DNA from 2 places in the Rhodoferax sp. P1_F3 genome. Region 1 is predicted to be linked to the other one. Evidence: riboswitches for the same ligand, from Rfam matches in the RefSeq annotation. Region 1 holds a riboswitch; the other holds the start of a gene.
The links. A riboswitch is a leader RNA that binds a small molecule or an ion and turns the genes downstream of it on or off. The one in region 1 is predicted to bind thiamine pyrophosphate.
Positions count from the first base shown of each region.

Region 2: it holds a riboswitch for thiamine pyrophosphate, as region 1 does, so the genes downstream of both, thiC (phosphomethylpyrimidine synthase ThiC) here and AC1DZ5_RS18025 (thiamine ABC transporter substrate-binding protein) in region 1, are expected to answer to the same signal.

Region 1 covers NZ_JBFUBO010000012.1:70,739-74,141, forward strand. Annotated here, with positions in the region: gene AC1DZ5_RS18010 (saccharopine dehydrogenase family protein) at 1-286, shown strand, start outside; gene AC1DZ5_RS18015 (DoxX-like family protein) at 290-655, shown strand; gene AC1DZ5_RS18020 (DUF2269 family protein) at 652-1,128, shown strand; TPP riboswitch at 1,170-1,262, shown strand; gene AC1DZ5_RS18025 (thiamine ABC transporter substrate-binding protein) at 1,323-2,354, shown strand; gene AC1DZ5_RS18030 (ABC transporter permease) at 2,386-3,403, shown strand, end outside.
Region 2 covers NZ_JBFUBO010000001.1:522,482-525,884, reverse strand. Annotated here, with positions in the region: gene aceK (bifunctional isocitrate dehydrogenase kinase/phosphatase) at 1-1,624, shown strand, start outside; TPP riboswitch at 1,651-1,751, shown strand; gene thiC (phosphomethylpyrimidine synthase ThiC) at 1,839-3,403, shown strand, end outside.

The DNA.
Region 1 (3,403 bases):
CAAGCTGTTCGACCCCCTGGGTTCTGCGCTGGGCGGTATGGTGGTGCGCGTAGCAGGCTTGAACACCGACGGCGCACCGACCAAGCGCGCCTGGCATATCGCCGCCGACAACGACCACGGCCCCGAAATCCCCTGCATGGCCGCCATCCTGCTGGCCCGACGTCTGGCCGCGGGCGAGGCCATGCCACCCGGAGCCCGACCCTGCGTGGGCCTGCATGCCCTCAGCGAATTCACCCCCGAGTTCGCCAAGTGGGGCATGGTGACGGATGTGGTGGAAGAGGGTTGATCCATGGAGCACGGTGAGTCGCGCTGGCTGCGCTACAGCCTGGTTTTTGTGTGGCTGGCCACGGCGCTGGTCAGTGTGCAGGAGTTGCATGGTCAAAGCCGGGCGCTGCTGGTGGCCAGTGGGGTGAGCGACCTGCGCGTGGCTGATGCCCTGGTGTGGGCGGGGGCCGCAGTGGATGCCCTGCTGGGGCTGCTCTTGCTGGTGTGGCCGGTGCGGCGTGTCTACGGCCTGGCCTTGTTGGTGATGCTGGGCATGACGGTGGTGGCGACGGTGATGCTGCCTGCACTGTGGCTGCATCCGCTGGGCCCCCTGACCAAAAACGTGCCTATCGCGGTGGTGTTGTGGATGTTGATGCGGAGGTCGCAGTGAGTCTGTATTTGTTTCTGAAGTGGGTGCACATCTTGTCCAGCGTGGTGCTGGTGGGCACCGGGTTTGGCACGGCGTTTTTCTTCTTTTTTGCCAACCGCAGTGGAGTCGTGGCTGCGCAGGCCGTGGTGTCGCGCCTGGTGGTGCGAGCGGACATGTGGTTCACGTCGCCCGCCGTGGTGATCCAACCGGTCACGGGCCTGTGGATGGCCTACCTGGCTGGCTACCCCTGGACCACACCGTGGCTGCTGCTAACGGTTGCGCTCTATCTGTTCACTGGCGCCTGCTGGACGCCCGTGGTGGCACTGCAACTGCGCATGGCGGATATGGCGAAGACCGCGCATGAAAAGAACGAACCCTTGCCGGAGATGTACTGGCAGTACGCGCGCCGCTGGGAGGCGCTGGGCTATCCCGCATTCATCGCCATGCTGGTAGTGTTCTATCTCATGGTGGCCAAGCCAGCCTTGTGGGCTTAGGCCTGCGCAGGTGCCTCAACGACCCAAAAGCCTACAATCCACGCTTCCACCGGGGGTGTCCTGCCAGGACTGAGAAATACCCCATGTACCTGATCTGGGTTATGCCAGCGTAGGAAGTGTGAGAAGCCTGTTTCCCTTTGCGGGTGCCGGTTTTTGATGCGACCCGAGGCTGGCGCATTGAAAGAGAGCACACCATGCAACACGGGATTTTTTCCTTTCTGAAGACCACGCTGGGCGCAGCCCTGCTGACTGCGGGTCTTACCGCCGCCCACGCTGCCGACCTGCGCGTACTCACCCACAGCTCCTTCACCGTGCCCAAGCCCCTGCTGGCGCAGTTTGAAAAAGACAACGACGTGAAGCTGCGCATCACCAAGGCTGGTGACGCTGGCGAGATGCTCAACAAGCTCATCCTCACCAAGGCCAATCCGATTGCCGATGTGGTCTACGGCATCGATAACGCGCTGGCGCCCAAGGCCCTGGCGGCCGACGTGCTGGACAGCTACGCCGGAGCCGCTGCCAGCCGCAAGCCCGCCGCTGAGCTGCCCGCACCGCTGGTGCCCGTGGACTACGGCTTTGTGACGCTCAACTACGACAAAGCCTGGTTTGCCAAGAACGGCGTGGCCATACCCAAGGCGTTGGAAGACCTGGCCCAGCCCGCATATGCCAAATTGCTTGTCGTGCAAAACCCCGCAACCAGCAGCCCCGGCTATGCGTTCCTGTTGGCCACCATAGGCGCCATGGGTGAAGACAAGGCCTTTGACTTCTGGGCCAAGCTGCGCGCCAACGGCCTGAAAGTGGCCAAGGGCTGGAGCGAGGCCTACTACACCGAGTTCAGCCAGAACGGCGGCAAGCACCCCATCGTGGTGAGCTACTCCGCCAGCCCAGCGGCTGAGGTGTTCTACGCCAAGACCAAGTTGGCCGAGCCACCCACCGCATCGCTGAGCCTGCCCGGCGCCGTGTTCCGCCAAGTGGAAGGCGTGGCGCTGGTGAAGGGCGGCAAGGAGCGTGCGGCGGCCGAGAAGTTCGTCGAATTCCTGCGTTCGCCCGCGGTGCAGCAGGGTATGCAAACCGAGATGTGGATGTACCCCACAGAAGCCGGTGTGGCCAAGTCCGACGCTTTCAAGTTCGCGCCTGAACCCACCGCCTTCCACGCGCCCAGCGATGCCGACATTGCCGCCAAGGGCGCCGAATGGGTGGCGCGCTGGACCAAGGTGGTGCTGAAGTAAATCCCCGCAACGCAAGTCTGCAGGCTTGATCATGCAAAGCCGCAACCCGGCGCAGCCCTGGGCGGCTTGGGTGCTGCCTGTGCTGCCCTTGGTGTTCTTGCTAGTGGTGCTGGTAGCGCCTGCGCTGCGCCTGCTGGTGGAAGGTGGGCGTGGCGATGCCGGTGTGGGCACCTTGCTGGCGCCGTGGCTAGACCCGTACCTGCGCTGGCGCATGGCCTGGTCGTTCTGGCAGGCCACCATCACCTGCATCGCCTCTCTTATCCTCGGCTTGCCCATGGCCTGGGTGCTGGCGCGGTTTGATTTCCCGGGTCGCACGCTGATCCTGCGCGGGCTCATGCTGCCCTTTGTCGTGCCCACGCTGGTGGCGGCCATGGGGGTGTTGGCGCTGCTGGGGCCGCAGGGCCTGCTGGTCCGTTTCGGTGGGCCGGACTTGCAAGACACGCCCTGGCTGCTGCTCTACGGCAACTTGTTTTTCAACCTCTGCGTGGTGGTGCGTGCGGGCGCGGACGCGCTGGGGCAGGTGAGTGCCTCGCGCGTGGCCGCGGCGCGCACGCTGGGCGCTACGCCCTGGCGCGCTTTCTGGCGCGTGGAGTGGCCGGCCATTGCGCCTTGGCTGGCCTCGGCGCTGTGTTTGGTGTTCCTCTATTGCTTTGCAGGCTTTGGCCTGGCGTTGGTGCTGGGCGGGCAAGACTACGCCACGGCCGAGGTGGAGATTTACACCCTGGTGGCGCACGAGCTGCAGTTGCAGCAGGCCGGTGTGCTGGCAGTGTGGATGCTGCTGCTGACCGCGCTGGTGGCGCTGGCCTACGCCGCCATCGAACGCCGCCTGGCTGCGCCCGGCCGCGCCGATCGCGTGCCGCGCGTGCAGCCTCAGGGTGCGGTGCAATGGATCGCGGTGCTCGCCATGGTCGCGGTCTACATGCTGATTTGTGCGCTACCCCTCGTCGCCATTGTGCAAGGCGCTATGAATTCAGGAGCGGAAGCATGGGCCGTACTGCTGGAAGACGACACGCTGGCTGCGCTGTACAACACCGCGCGCTTCACCGCAT
Region 2 (3,403 bases), on a different contig from region 1:
GTTCAAAGCCGGTGAGCAAAGCATGGAGGTGTGGCAGGAGATCAAGCTGCACTACATCGGCCTGCTGGTCAACCACCACCAGCCCGAACTGGCGGAGACCTTTTTCAACTCGGTCACCACCAAGATCCTGCACCGCAGCTACTTCCACAACGACTTCATCTTTGTGCGCCCGGCTGTCAGCACCGAGTACATCGAAAACCTGGCCTCCACCGGTCGGCCTAACCACAGCGCAACCCACCGTCCCACCTACCGCTGCTATTACCCCACGCAGGACGACGTGCGAGCCCAACTCGTGCGCATGGTGCAGGACTTCGATCTGCGTGTGCCGTTTGACAACCTCGTGCGCGATGCGAGCCGGGTGACCGAGGTGATGCGCGCCCAGCTGGGAGAGGTGAAGCTGCGCGCCAACTTCCAGGTGCAGGTGCTGTCCAATCTGTTCTTTCGCAACAAGGGCTGCTACATCGTCGGCAAGCTCATCAACGGATTCGTTGAGCACGGCTTTGCGTTGCCCGTGCTGCATGGCCCGCATGGCAAGTTGCGCATTGACGCAGCGCTGTTTGGCGAAGACGACCTGCTGCGCCTGTTCAGCTTTGCGCGTGCGTACTTCATGGTGGACATGGAGATACCGAGTGCGTATGTGCAGTTTTTGCGCGGCATGATGCCGCGCAAGCCACGCAACGAGCTCTACAACGCGCTGGGGCTGGCCAAGCAGGGCAAGACGCTGTTCTACCGCGACTTCCTGCACCACCTGCAGCACAGCACCGACCAGTTTCGGATTGCCGCGGGTATCAAGGGCATGGTGATGCTGGTCTTCGATTTGCCCAGCTACCCCTATGTGTTCAAGGTCATCAAAGACTACTTCCCGCACCAGAAAGAGACCACGCGCGAGCAGGTCAAGGCCAAGTACCAGTTGGTCAAGCAGCACGACCGCGTGGGTCGCATGGCCGACACACTGGACTATGGCGACGTGGCATTTCCGCGGGAGCGATTCAGCGATGCGCTGATGGCCGAGCTGCAGCAGTTCGCTTCCAGCCAGTTGGAGATCAGTGACCGCGATGGGGATGGCCAGACCGAAGTCATCATCAAGCACCTGTATATCGAACGGCGCATGATCCCGCTCAATATGTACCTGCAGGAGGCGTTTGACGCCGGCGGCGCAGACCCCGCCAACACCAGCCCGGGCGCGCTGCGCGCCCGCGAGCAGATCACCCGCGCCGTCATCGACTACGGCTATGCCATCAAGGACATGGTGGCCGCCAACATCTTTCCCGGTGACATGCTGTGGAAGAACTTCGGCATCACGCGCAACAGCCAGGTGGTGTTTTACGACTACGACGAGATCGAGTACCTGACCGACTGCAACTTCCGCAAGGTGCCTGAGCCCCGCAACGAAGAAGAGGAAATGTCCAGCGAGGTCTGGTACCGCGTCGGCCCCCACGACGTCTTCCCCGAAACCTTCGCCCCCTTTTTACTGGGCAACCCGCTGGTGCGCGAAGTCTTCATGCAATACCACGCCAACCTGCTGGACCCGGTGTTCTGGCAGACGCAGAAAGAACGCATCGCGGCGGGGTATGTGCATGATGTGTTTCCGTATGAGAAGGAGAAACGCTTCGCGCGTGGTTGAGTGCGAAAACCGGTTTGGCGTACACTCCGCCCTGCCCGGGGTGCGCAATGGTTGCGCTGAGATGGATACCGAACCCGCGAACTTGATCTGGTTCATACCAGCGTAAGAAGTGCAGCGCAGCCTTGCGGCCTTATGCCGTCCGGGCGGCGTCTTTTCTCATCAGTTTGCGGGGCACGTGTCTTTTCTGTCTTCGGGTCTTAACCGGAGAACTCCAGTGAACGCACCCGACAAACTCGCCCAGTTCATTCGCCTCACGCGCGAACCGCTTCCCGCCTCCACCAAACGTTATCTGCAAGGCAGCCGCCCCGACATCCAGGTGCCGCTGCGCGAAATCATGCAGAGCAACGGTGAGGCCATCACGGTGTACGACACCTCCGGCCCCTACACCGACCCGCGTGCCGACATCGACGTGCGCCAGGGCCTGCCACTGGTGCGCCAGGGCTGGGTGGATGGCCGGGGTGATACCGAGCTGTACACCGGCCGCCCCCCGTTTGCCTTGGACGATGGTCTGAAGAACGGCGAGACCGATGCACTGGCCGCCCTGCGTGCCCAAGCCGCCGGCCTGCAACGCCAACCGCGCCGAGCAAAAGGCGGTGTGGGCAGCGGCGCCAACGTCACCCAAATGCATTACGCCCGCAAAGGCATCATCACGCCCGAGATGGAGTACGTGGCCCTGCGCGAGAACCAGAACTTGGAGTGGCAGGCGCAGTACCTGGGCAACGCCGAGCGTGAAGCGCGCTTGGCCGGCAACAGTTTTGGCGCCAGCATCCCCAAGGTGGTCACGCCCGAGTTTGTGCGCGATGAAGTGGCCCGTGGCCGCGCCATCATCCCGGCCAACATCAACCACACCGAGCTGGAGCCCATGGCCATTGGGCGCAATTTCCTGGTCAAGATCAACGCGAACATCGGTAACTCGGCCGTCACGTCCAGCATCGAAGAAGAAGTGGAAAAGCTGGTTTGGTCCATCCGCTGGGGCGCAGACACGGTGATGGATTTGTCCACTGGCAAAAACATCCACACCACGCGCGACTGGATCGTGCGCAACAGCCCCGTGCCCATCGGCACCGTGCCGATTTACCAGGCGCTGGAAAAAGTGGGAGGCATTGCCGAAGACCTGACCTGGGAGATCTTCCGCGACACGCTGATCGAGCAGGCGGAGCAGGGCGTGGACTACTTCACGGTGCACGCCGGTGTGCGCCTGCCCTTCATCCACCTCACGGCCAACCGCGTGACCGGCATCGTCTCGCGCGGCGGCTCCATCATGGCCAAGTGGTGCATTGCCCACCACAAAGAGAACTTCCTCTACACGCACTTCGACGAGATGACCGAGATCATGAAGGCGTATGACGTGAGCTACTCGCTGGGTGATGGCCTGCGCCCCGGCAGTGGCGCGGATGCGAATGACGAAGCCCAGTTTGCCGAGCTGCGCACCTTGGGTGAGCTGACGCACAAGGCCTGGCAGCAGGACGTGCAGGTGATGATCGAAGGCCCCGGCCACGTGCCCATGCACATGGTGCAGGCCAATATGACCGAGCAGCTCAAGCACTGCGGCGAAGCCCCGTTCTACACGCTTGGCCCCCTGACCACCGACATTGCGCCCGGTTACGACCACATCACCAGCGGCATTGGCGCCGCCATGATTGGCTGGTTCGGTACCGCCATGCTCTGCTATGTCACGCCTAAGGAACACCTGGGCTTGCCCGACCGCGAAGACGTGAAGGTCGGCATCATCACCTACAAGATTGCGGCCCACGTGGCCGACGTGGCCAAGGGCCATCC